Regions from separate parts of the Streptomyces sp. NPDC101490 genome, predicted to be linked through region 1. Evidence: riboswitches for the same ligand, from Rfam matches in the RefSeq annotation. Region 1 holds a riboswitch; the other holds the start of a gene.
What was found. Region 1 has a riboswitch for glycine ahead of gcvP (aminomethyl-transferring glycine dehydrogenase). Riboswitches for the same ligand answer to the same signal wherever they lie in the genome.
Positions count from the first base shown of each region.

Region 1 (5,910 bases):
ACCGGTGGTCGTGGGCGGGCTCGGGCCCAGGGGCGTGGTCGCGACCGCCTCCTACGAGGCCCGCCGCTTCGGCGTCCACTCGGCGATGCCGATGGGCCAGGCCCGGCGGCTCGCGCCGAACGCCGCCTATCTCGTGCCGCGCTTCGCCTTCTACCGGTCGATCAGCGAACAGGTCATGGAACTGCTCGGACGGCTCTCGCCGCTCGTCGAGCCGCTCAGCCTGGACGAGGCCTTCGTCGACCTGGAGGCGGGGGGCGTCGCCGACGACAGCGCGAGCGCGCGGGCGGCCGGGGAGAAGCTGCGGACCGACATCCTGGCGACGACCGGGCTGGCCGGGTCCGTGGGGCTCGCCGGGTCCAAGATGATCGCGAAGATCGCCTCGGAGGAGGCCAAGCCCGACGGGCTGGTGCTGATCGAGCCCGGTACCGAGCGGGAGCTGCTCGGGCCTCGTGCGGTGCGGATCCTGCCCGGAGTCGGACCGGCGACCGGGGAGCACCTCAGAAGGGCCGGGATGACCACCGTGGCCGATCTCGTGGAGGCGGGCGAGGACGAGCTCGTACGGCTCCTCGGGCGGGCGCACGGGACCTCGCTGCACCGGATGGCCCGGGGGTACGACGACCGGGCCGTGGTGGCCGAGCGGGACGCCAAGTCGGTGTCCGTGGAGGACACCTTCGACGTCGACCTGCACGACCGGGTCCGCATCCGGGTGGAGGCGGAGCGGCTCGCGGAGCGGTGCGTGGGACGGCTGCGGGCCTCGGGCCACTCGGGGCGGACCATCGTCCTCAAGGTCCGGCGGTACGACTTCTCCACCCTGACCCGGTCCGAGACGCTCCGGGGGCCCACCGACGACCCCGGGGTGGTGCGCGAGGCGGTCGGACGGCTCCTCGACGCGGTGGACACGACCGGGGGCGTACGGCTCCTCGGGGTCGGGGTCAGCGGGCTCGCGGACTTCACCCAGGAGGACCTGTTCGCCCAGGCCGAGGCGCGGGCGGAGGCGGAGACCGGGGCGGTGCCGGGGGAGCCGGAGAAGGACGGGGGCGTCGGAGGAGGCGAGGAGGACGGGCCGGGTGCTTCGGGCGCCGGAGCGGGGGCTGCCGGTGGGGACGCCGTCGAGGAGGCGGCCGGGAGCGTGGAGCGGCACTGGGCGCCCGGTCACGACGTACGGCACACGGTGTACGGGCCCGGGTGGGTCCAGGGGAGCGGGGTCGGTCGGGTCACGGTGCGGTTCGAGGAGCCGGGTTCGGCGCCCGGTCGGGTCCGTACGTTCGCCGTGGACGATCCGGACCTGGTGCCGGGGGAGCCGCTGCCGTTGGTGGGACGGGGACCTGAGTGAGGGGTTCGGCTTGAGGAGCTTGAGCGGCTTGGGGGCCTTGGAGGTCTTGTGGGGCGGGTGAGCCCCACGGGAGGGCCGGCGGGATGAGCCGGGTGGGGCGGGAGCGCTCGTACCGGTGGTCCGGGCGCTCCCGGGTCACTCGTACCGACTCAGCGGGGTGTCACGGGCCGTCCTGGCCCGCGAGGCGGCCGAAGTCGGCGTCCGGGGGCGGCGGAGGGAGCGTCATGCTGTAGTGGCGGTAGAGCTGGAGCTCCTGCGCGGGGGAGAGGTGGCGGCCCACCCCGAAGTCCGGGGCGTCCTTGATGAGGGCGCGCTCGTAGGGGATGCGGAGGCCCTCCCCGGTCAGCTCGCTCGGCTCCAGCGGGACGAAGGCGTCCCGGCTGAACAGGCCGGTGCGGACCGCGGCCCATTCCGGCACTCCGGTCGCGTCGTCCAGGTACACCTCGTCCACGGTTCCGATCTTGTGTCCGTTCCGGTCGAACGCCTTGCGGCCGATCAGGCTGCGCGGATCGATATCGGTCTGCACGGTCCCTCCAACTGGTCGCAACTCCTCTACACCCCTACGAAAGTGCACATCTGGGATGTCGGCCACTTGAGCGACGGGAGTCACAACGGCGCTGGTAGGCTGGCCGTGGCTGTCGACCCCGTGCGGGAGAGTCCCCCGGAGAAACCTTCCGGTGGGCGCCGAAGGAGCAAATCCTCCCCGGAATCTCTCAGGCACCTGTACCGCGCGGACGAGGTCACTCTGGAAAGCAGAGCGGTGCCTGACGGCACACGCTCTCACCGACGGTGAAAGCCGGGGTGCCGCGAGGCGTCCCGGTGAAACTCTCAGGTTGACATGACAGAGGGGGAGGCCGTCCGGGTACCCGCGCCGCGGTGCCCCTCGCAGGTCGTGACGACCAGGAGGCCTCCGTACATGACCGCCAACCGCACTCCGCTCTCCGAGCTCGAACAGGGCATCCCGTTCGAGCAGCGGCACATCGGCCCCGACGCCGAGGCGCGTGCCAAGATGCTCGCCCAGGTCGGATACGGCTCGCTCGACGAGCTGACGGCCGCCGCGGTGCCGGACGTCATCAAGAACACCGAGGCGCTGAGCCTGCCGGGCGCGCGCACGGAGGCCGAGGTCCTCGCCGAGCTGCGTGACCTCGCCGACCGCAACCAGGTCCTCGCGCCGATGATCGGCCTCGGCTACTACGGCACCTTCACCCCGCCGGTGATCCTCCGCAACGTCATGGAGAACCCGGCCTGGTACACCGCGTACACGCCGTACCAGCCGGAGATCTCCCAGGGCCGCCTGGAGGCCCTGCTGAACTTCCAGACGGTCGTCGCCGACCTGACCGGCCTGCCCACCTCCGGTGCCTCCCTCCTCGACGAGGGCACCGCCGCCGCCGAGGCCATGGCCCTGTCCCGGCGCGTCGGCAAGGTCAAGAACGGCGTCTTCCTCATCGACGCCGACGCCCTGCCGCAGACCGTCGCCGTCATCCGGACCCGTGCCGAGCCCACCGGCGTCGAGGTCGTCGTCGCCGACCTGAGCGGAGGCATCCCCGCCGAGATCGCCGAGCGCGGTGTCTTCGGCGTACTGCTCCAGTACCCGGGCGCTTCCGGCGCCGTCCGCGACATCAAGGCGGTCGTCGACCAGGCCCACGGGCTCGGCGCGATCGTCACCGTCGCCGCCGACCTGCTCGCGCTCACCCTGCTCACCTCGCCGGGCGAGCTCGGCGCCGACATCGCCGTCGGCACCACCCAGCGCTTCGGCGTCCCGATGGGCTTCGGCGGCCCGCACGCCGGTTACATGGCTGTCCAGGACAAGCACGCCCGCTCCCTGCCCGGCCGTCTGGTCGGCGTCTCCGTCGACGCCGACGGCAACCGCGCCTACCGGCTCGCGCTGCAGACCCGCGAGCAGCACATCCGGCGCGAGAAGGCCACCAGCAACATCTGCACCGCCCAGGTGCTCCTCGCCGTCATGGCGGGCATGTACGCCGTCTACCACGGCCCCGAGGGCCTCCGGGGCATCGCGCGCCGCACCCACCGGTACGCCGCGATCCTCGCCGCGGGCCTCACCGCCGGTGGCGTGGAGCTCACCCAGGGCGCCTTCTTCGACACCCTCACCGCCCGGGTGCCCGGCCGGGCCGACGCGGTCGTGGCCGCCGCCCGCGAGGCCGGGGTCAACCTCCACCGCGCCGACGCCGACCACGTCTCCATGTCCTGCGACGAGACCACCGGGCGCGCCCAGCTCGCCGCCGTGTGGGGCGCGTTCGGCGTGACCGCCGACATAGAGGCCCTGGACGCCGCGACCGAGGACGCGCTGCCCGCCGGGCTGCTGCGCTCCGACGACTACCTGACCCACCCGGTCTTCCGCACGCACCGCTCCGAGACCTCGATGCTGCGCTACCTGCGCAGGCTCGCGGACCGCGACTACGCGCTGGACCGGGGCATGATCCCGCTCGGCTCCTGCACGATGAAGCTGAACGCGACCACCGAGATGGAGGCGGTGACCTGGCCCGAGTTCGGCCAGATGCACCCCTTCGCCCCGGTCGAGCAGGCGCAGGGCTACCTCACGCTCATCACCGAGCTGGAGGAGCGCCTCGCCGAGGTCACCGGCTACGACAAGGTGTCGATCCAGCCGAACGCCGGTTCCCAGGGCGAGCTGGCCGGTCTGCTGGCCGTCCGCGCCTACCACCGCGCCAACGGCGACGAACAGCGCACCGTCTGTCTCATCCCGTCCTCCGCGCACGGCACCAACGCGGCCTCCGCCGTGATGGCCGGCATGAAGGTCGTCGTGGTGAAGACCGCCGACGACGGCGAGGTCGACGTCGAGGACCTGCGCGCCAAGATCACCCAGTACCGCGACGAGCTGTCCGTGCTGATGATCACCTACCCGTCGACGCACGGCGTCTTCGAGGAGCACGTCGCCGACATCTGCGCCGAGGTGCACGACGCCGGTGGCCAGGTGTACGTGGACGGCGCCAACCTCAACGCGCTCGTCGGGCTCGCCAAGCCGGGCCACTTCGGCGGCGACGTCTCGCACCTGAACCTGCACAAGACCTTCTGCATCCCGCACGGCGGCGGCGGCCCCGGCGTCGGCCCGGTCGGCGTCCGCGCCCACCTCGCTCCGTACCTGCCGAACCACCCGCTCCAGCCCACCGCGGGCCCGGAGACCGGTGTCGGCCCGATCTCGGCCGCCCCGTGGGGCTCGGCGGGCATCCTGCCGATCTCCTGGTCGTACGTGCGCCTGATGGGCGGCGAGGGCCTCAAGCGCGCCACCCAGGTCGCGGTGCTCGCGGCGAACTACGTCGCCAAGCGTCTGGAGCCGCACTTCCCGGTGCTCTACACCGGCCCCGCCGGTCTGGTCGCCCACGAGTGCATCGTGGACCTGCGCCCGCTGTCCAAGGCGACGGGCGTCACGGTCGACGACATCGCCAAGCGCCTCATCGACTACGGCTTCCACGCCCCGACGATGTCGTTCCCGGTGGCCGGCACGCTGATGATCGAGCCGACCGAGTCCGAGGACCTCGCCGAGATCGACCGCTTCTGCGACACCATGATCGCGATCCGGGCCGAGATCGAGAAGGTCGCCTCGGGCCAGTGGCCCGCCGAGGACAACCCGCTGCGCAACGCCCCGCACACCGCCTCGGCGCTGGGCGGCGAGTGGAACCACGCCTACAGCCGTGACGAGGCCGTCTTCCCGGCCGGTGTCTCGGCCGCCGACAAGTACTGGCCGCCGGTGCGCCGCATCGACGGCGCGTTCGGCGACCGCAACCTGGTCTGCTCCTGCCCGCCGCTGGACGAGTACGACCACTGAGCACGACGGCGGCCGTGACCACGGCCGCCGGGCAGGACACGAGGGCCGGTCCGGAGAACTCTCCGGGCCGGCCCCGGTCTTTCCCCGCCGTCCCCCACGACCGGCCGGCCTTCGGGCCCTTCCCGTACGGCGGGAGTCCGCGGGCTCAGCCGGCGGTCGTCACCCGACCGTCGTCAGCGGCCGGTGCGGGGCGACGACCCGGCCGTCCGGCAGCAGCTCACCGGTGTCCTCGAAGAGCAGGATGCCGTTGCACAGCAGGCTCCACCCCTGCTCCGGGCGGTGTGCCGTCAGACGGGCCGCCTCGCGATCGGCGGACTCGGCGGTGGGACAGGCAGGCTGGTGCTGGCACATGGGTGAGCTCTCTCGCTGTGTCGTGATGGATGTCCTGCGGCTCGTGGCGCTCATGGCCGCCCCCGTCGGTCGGTTCGGTTCCGGTCCCAGTCTTGCCCCACGGACGGACTTCCGCAGGCATTTCGCGGCAGCTCGTCCTCTCCCGTGAAGACGCGTCACCCGCAGGGGCGGTTCAGCTCAACTGCACCATCTCTTCGGGTGGTTCGGGGTGGTCCCAGTGGGCTAGTCCGTCCGGGAGAAGCGTTCGGCGGGAGCGTTCGGACGGGGGATCCGGACACCCGTGCGCCCCGTGACCCTGGTGGGTCACGGGGCGCACGGGGCACGCGGACAGGGGTCAGGCGGGTGTGGGGGAACCCCGCAGCGGCGGCGGCGCGAGACGGGTGTTCAGGACCGGCAGGAGGTCGGCGACCTGGTAGGCGTGGTG
Region 1 is NZ_JBIWNI010000038.1:21,003-26,912, reverse strand. Features, by position in the region: gene ACIRQY_RS34285 (DNA polymerase IV) at 1-1,333, shown strand, start outside; gene ACIRQY_RS34280 (PRC-barrel domain-containing protein) at 1,494-1,859, opposite strand; glycine riboswitch at 1,973-2,072, shown strand; gene gcvP (aminomethyl-transferring glycine dehydrogenase) at 2,250-5,135, shown strand; gene ACIRQY_RS34270 (DUF5999 family protein) at 5,295-5,486, opposite strand; gene ACIRQY_RS34265 (hypothetical protein) at 5,821-5,910, opposite strand, start outside.

Region 2 (5,910 bases), on a different contig from region 1:
CGCGCAGCGAGAGGGTCTGGCCCCGGACGATGCGGCCGACGTACGGCCAGCCGAAGAAGCCGATGACGACGACGAGGGCGCCGATGCGCACACCCGAACCCTCGATGCCGAGGAGTTCGTTGGGGAGGACCGAGACCAGGGCGATCGTGAAGAGCAGCTGCGGGAAGGCGAGCATCACGTCCATGACGCGGCTGAGCACGGCGTCGACCCAGCCGCCGAAGTAGCCGGCGACGATGCCGAGGACGGTGCCGAGGGCCACCGCGAAGACCGCGGCGAGGAAGGCGACGAGCAGCGAGATCCGGGCGCCGTAGACGATGCGGCTGAAGACGTCGCGGCCGTTGACCGGCTCGACCCCGAGGAGGAAGTCGGAGCTGATGCCGCCCCAGGCGCCGGTCGGGGTGCCGAAGAGCGGGTCGATCTGGTCCTCGTGGAACTCGTCGGGCGGGTGGCCGAGGAGGCCGACGATGAGCGGGGCGAAGACCGCCACCAGGACGAGGAAGACGACGACGAAGGCGCCCGCGAGGGCCAGCTTGTCGCGCTTGAGACGGGTCCAGGCGATCTTCCAGGGCGAACGGCCCTCGATGACCTTGGCTTCGGGCGGGGCGTCGACGGCGGCGGTCGGCTCGCCCGCACTCGTCTCGCGCAGTGGTGCCGTCATCGTGGTGAGGACCCCTCTCGGCCGCCGGTAGCCGGCCCTTGCCCGCCGCGGGTGGCGGCTCGGTGGAACAACCTGCTGGGCATGGGCTCGGAAGGGAGCTGAACGCCCGGTGTTCCGGGGAGTCTTCAACGCGCTCGGGATCACCCGCCAGCCCTGACGAGCAATGTTTGCTCAAACGTGATGCGGTGCTGCGACTTCCGTTATCCGGACGTCAGGATCACCTGAGCGGACCATCTCGGGGCCTCTTCCCCCCAATCGGACATGTCAGCTCAACCATGCTTTCAGCTGGCGCAATTGGGACGAAAGAAGGCCTCCGGAGCGAACTCCGGAGGCCGGTGGGGCGGGACGCGTCGCGTGGTGCGTCTCAGTATCCGGACGGCGCCGGGGGCGGGTAGCCGTATCCGTGGACGGGGGCGGGACCCTGGCCCGCGTGGGCCTCGCGGTCGTAGAAGGGGCGTCCGTTCGCCCGCAGCCAGAGCGCCACCGGGTCGTAGGCGTCGGAGAGCGCGACCGTGGAGACGGGCAGCCCCTCGGGCACGGTGCCGATCGACTGGCGCATCATCGCGCGGACCGTGTCGACGGCCGCGGCCGACCCGTCGTACAGGTCGAGACCGATGACGAGGTACGGGGAGCCGAGCGCGGGCTGCACCCAGCCCCGGCGCAGTGCCCGGACGGCCGGGGTGCGGTGGGCGTTCTGGGTGAGCTGGGCGTAGAACTGCGGCATCTCCAGGGTGGGTTCGGCGATCCGGAGCGGTCCGGCGGGCATCCGGTCGAGTCCGGTGGCGATCCGGCGCAGATCGGCCCAGGGGATGCCGACGCCGCCGCCGGGGGCGTGCGGATTCAGCCAGACTCCCCAGCGGTCGGGGTAGAGGGCGCGGGCGATCTCCCGGCCGGTGACGAGCTCGTGGGCGCGGTGCCAGCCGGAGGCGGCCAGCTCCCGGTCGGAGGTGACGCAGGGCGCGTAGCCGTGGCCGTCCACCTCCATGTTCCCGTACTGGGCGTCGGCCGATCCCGGCGTGCCGTGCCAGAGCAGTATCCGCAGCTCGCCGTCGGCGAGGGCGTGCAGCAGCTGCTCGTACGCGTCGTAGCGTCCGGGTGCCACCTGGCGCAGCATGTGCTCGATCCGTTCGGCCGAGGCGGTGCCTGACGCGCTCACCCTGGTTCCCGCCCCTCTTCCGTCACCACGTCGGTCGTGCGTATGTCCTGCGGCCGTCCGCGTCGTGCGAAGTCCGGCCGTGCGAAGTCCGGCCGCGCGAAGTCCGGCCGTGAGAAGTTCAGCTTAAACAGCCCGTCCGTCACACGGCGGCGCGCTGGTAGAAGGGGCGGACCCGCTCCAGCATCCAGTCGCCGACCGGGTCCTGCGCCATGTCGAGCAGGATGAGGTTGACCGGCCAGGCCACCTCGACGCGGCCGAGGGCGCGGCCGAGGGCGTCCAGGGGCGCGTTGCGGTCGACGCCGTCCCAGCCGACGAGCTGGACGCCGACGAAAAGGGCGGGTTCGGTGCCCTCGACGCTGGCGAGGGCGCGGCGGGCGGAGACGACGACCCCGGTGGCCTCGAACTCGGCGGAGGCGGCGGAGAGGAAGTCGACGGGGTCGTCCTGCCAGTCGGGCTCGAAGAGGCGGACCCGGCCGCCCGCGGCGGGGCCGTCGAGCGGGGTGCGGCCGGTCCGGCAGAGTTCGGCGACGGCGGGCGGGGGCAGCGGGACGCCGACGGTGCCGCCGGGGTTCACCGCGATGCCGAGCTGCGGGGGCAGACCCCGGGCGAACTCGCGGGCGGGGGCGACGGTGAAGGACATGTGGCTGCCGACACAGGCGAGGAACTGCTGTTCGGAGCTGAAGACGGGGACGTAGGCCGCACCGTCGATCTCCAGGGTGGGCAGGTCGAGGTCGGCGCTCTCGGGGCCGCCGCCGTTGGGCAGCGGCACCCAGACGGGGCTGCGGCCGAGGACCTCGACCAGGCGGGCTCCGGCCCCGGGATTGCCGAGTGAGGCGGCAAGGACCTCTTCGAGCTCGTTGCCCGGCCACGTCACGTCCACGGTCCCGTTTCCCCTTCTCGCCGCCAGGGCTCCGCCGTGCCGGCGGGCCCGCCAGCACCCTAACGCCGCCCTTGTGGCGCCGTGGCCCAAAGGGTACGGAACGTGGGGGCGGTGGGACACGGGCGACGGCCGGAGGGACCCGGGGAGGGGGGCCGGGGGCCGGGCCCGGGGGACAGGACGCCGGGACGCGGACGGGTGGACGGCGGACGGACCGGAGCCGGAGCCGGAAGCAACGGCCGAGCCGCGCCCCGGTAACGGACCGGTCAGGCACCGGCACTCACCAGCAGCAGCACCAGGAGCACCAGGAGCACCAGGAGCCTCCCGGAGGCGCCCCCAGGGACGCCCCCGGGGGCGCGGGCGGTCGCTTCAGACGGCCTCCCCGAAGCCGATCCTGCGGAGCGCGTCGGCGGCGTCCCGGTCGAGCAGGGTCACGGAGGCGCAGCCGTGCGGGAGGCGGCCGGACTCGGCGGAGGTGACGAGCCGGGTGACGGCCCGCCGGTGCCGGGCGAAGGCGTACGAGGAGACGCCCCGGCCCCGGTCGCGCTGTCCGGCGCGGGCGGTGTCGGGGGTGACGTCGAGGAGGACGAGGTGGAGGGCGCGGCCCCGGCGGCGGGCCTCGCGGGCGAGCCAGCCGCGCACCCAGGACTGGGTGCCGCAGTCGTGGACGATCACGCCACCGCCGGAGCGCAGGGCGGTGCGGAGTCCCGCGTAGTGCGCGAGGCGGACCAGCGGGCGGTAGACGGCGTACGGCAGCAGGCGGGGCATCCGGGCCTCCCAGCGCTCCCGGGTGTCCTGGGAGTCGATGCCGCTGCCCTCGGCGGCGCGCTTCATGAGGGTGGACTTGCCGCTGCCGGGCAGCCCGGAGACGACGACGAGGTCGCCCGCCGCGAAGGTGAGGGCGCGGGGGCCCCGGCCGCCGCGCTCGCGCAGGTCCCGCAGGAGCCGGACCCTCCGGGTCCGGGCGCGGGCCCGCTGTGACGGTATTCCGGTACTCGGAGCGTATGCGCCGGTGTGCTGGAACCTCATCGCTTCTCCCCCCTGCCGGGTCTCAAGGAGACCCTTGCCCATGAAGTGTAAAGAACTGGTAATGAGGCACAAGCGATTTGCCGCGCCGGACACGCGTGCAATGATGTGCCCGCCGGGCGGGCCGTCGCCCCACAGCGCACCGCCGCCCTTACAACCGCATACCGGCCGTTCGAATCCGCGCGGGAGAGTTCCGGACGCCTCGGCGTCCGGGCGCCGAAGGAGCAAGACCCTCCCTTGAATCTCTCAGGCCCCGTACCGCGTGGATGAGGCAGATCTGAAAAGCGGGACACCCTGCCGGTGTCCCCACCCAAGGTGCAAGCCGATCTCTCGGTGACGAGATGCTCTCGGTGAACCTCTCAGGTTCCATGACAGATGGGGAGGACGTCCTCGCCGTCATGTGTTTCGTCACCTATCACGCCCTTGGGACCCGGGAGCCACCCCATGACCTCTGCCCCCCGCCTGACCGCCCTCGATGCCCTGCATCGTTCGCTGGGCGCGACCATGACCGACTTCGCGGGCTGGGACATGCCGCTGCGCTACGGCAGTGAGCGCGAGGAGCACCTCGCGGTCCGCACCCGGGCCGGTCTGTTCGACCTCTCCCACATGGGCGAGATCACCGTCACGGGTCCGCAGGCCGTGGAGCTCCTCGACCACGCCCTGGTCGGCAACATCTCCACGGTGGGTGCCGGGCGCGCCCGGTACACGATGATCTGCCAGGAGGACGGCGGCATCCTCGACGACCTGATCGTCTACCGTCTCGGCCCGGCCGAGGCCCCCGAGTACATGGTCGTCGCCAACGCCTCCAACGCCCAGATCGTGCTCGACGCGCTGGTGGAGCGCTCGGCGGGCTTCGACGCCGAGGTGCGCGACGACCGCGACGCGTACGCCCTGCTGGCGGTGCAGGGCCCGGAGTCCCCCGGCATCCTGAAGTCGCTCACCGACGCCGACCTGGACGGGCTGAAGTACTACGCGGGGCTGCCCGGCACGGTCGCGGGCGTGCCCGCGCTGATCGCCCGGACCGGCTACACCGGCGAGGACGGCTTCGAGCTGTTCCTGAAGCCGGAGCACGCCGAGGGCGTGTGGCGGGCGCTGACCGAGGCGGGCGCCCCGGTCGGGCTGATCCCCTGCGGCCTGTCCTGCCGTGACACGCTCCGCCTGGAGGCGGGCATGCCGCTGTACGGGCACGAGCTGACCACCTCCCTGACGCCCTTCGACGCGGGGCTCGGCCGGGTCGTGAAGTTCGAGAAGACGACCAACGAGGGCCGGTTCGTCGGCCGTGAGGCGCTGGAGAAGGCCGCCGAGCGCGCCGGGGCCACCCCGCCGCGCAAGCTCGTCGGGCTGATCGCCGAGGGCCGCCGGGTCCCGCGCGCCGGTTTCTCCGTCGTCAAGGACGGCGTGGTCATCGGGGAGGTCACCTCCGGCGCCCCGTCCCCGACGCTCGGCAAGCCGATCGCGATGGCGTACGTCGACGCGGCGCACGCCACGCCCGGGACCGAGGGCGTCGGCGTGGACGTCCGCGGCGCCCACGAGCCGTACGAGGTCGTGGCACTGCCGTTCTACAAGCGCCAGAAGTGACGAGTCCGTCTCACTTCTCGTCTCACCCCGCAAGACCCACGTTCATCAGCACTCCCCCGATCCAGGAGAATCAGGCCATGAGCAACCCCCAGCAGCTGCGTTACACCAAGGAGCACGAGTGGCTGTCGGACGCCGTGGACGGCGTCGCGACCGTCGGCATCACCGAGTTCGCCGCCAACGCGCTCGGTGACGTCGTCTACGCCCAGCTTCCCGCTGTCGGCGACACCGTCACCGCGGGCGAGACCTGCGGCGAGCTGGAGTCGACGAAGTCGGTCAGCGACCTGTACTCCCCCGTGACGGGCGAGATCGTCGAGTCCAACCAGGACGTGGTGGACGACCCGTCCCTGGTGAACACGGCTCCGTTCGAGGGTGGCTGGCTGTTCAAGGTGCGTGTCGAGGGCGAGCCGGACGAGCTGCTCACCGCCGACGCGTACGCCGCGTTCTCCGCCGGGAACTGAAGACCGGGCCCGAGACCCTTAGGGATCGATTCATGTCGCTTCTGAACACTCCCCTCCACGAGCTGGACCCGGACGTCGCCGCAGCCGTCGACGCCGAGCTCCGCCGTCAGCAGTCCACCCTCGAAATGATCGCCTCGGAGAACTTCGCTCCGGTCGC
Region 2 is NZ_JBIWNI010000018.1:81,705-87,614, forward strand. Features, by position in the region: gene ACIRQY_RS26705 (ABC transporter permease) at 1-658, opposite strand, end outside; gene ACIRQY_RS26710 (enhanced serine sensitivity protein SseB C-terminal domain-containing protein) at 1,023-1,814, opposite strand; gene ACIRQY_RS26715 (enhanced serine sensitivity protein SseB) at 1,954-2,694, opposite strand; gene ACIRQY_RS26720 (AAA family ATPase) at 3,061-3,720, opposite strand; glycine riboswitch at 3,891-3,988, shown strand; gene gcvT (glycine cleavage system aminomethyltransferase GcvT) at 4,162-5,295, shown strand; gene gcvH (glycine cleavage system protein GcvH) at 5,373-5,753, shown strand; gene glyA (serine hydroxymethyltransferase) at 5,786-5,910, shown strand, end outside.
Region 2: another riboswitch for glycine. It lies ahead of gcvT (glycine cleavage system aminomethyltransferase GcvT); the one in region 1 lies ahead of gcvP (aminomethyl-transferring glycine dehydrogenase).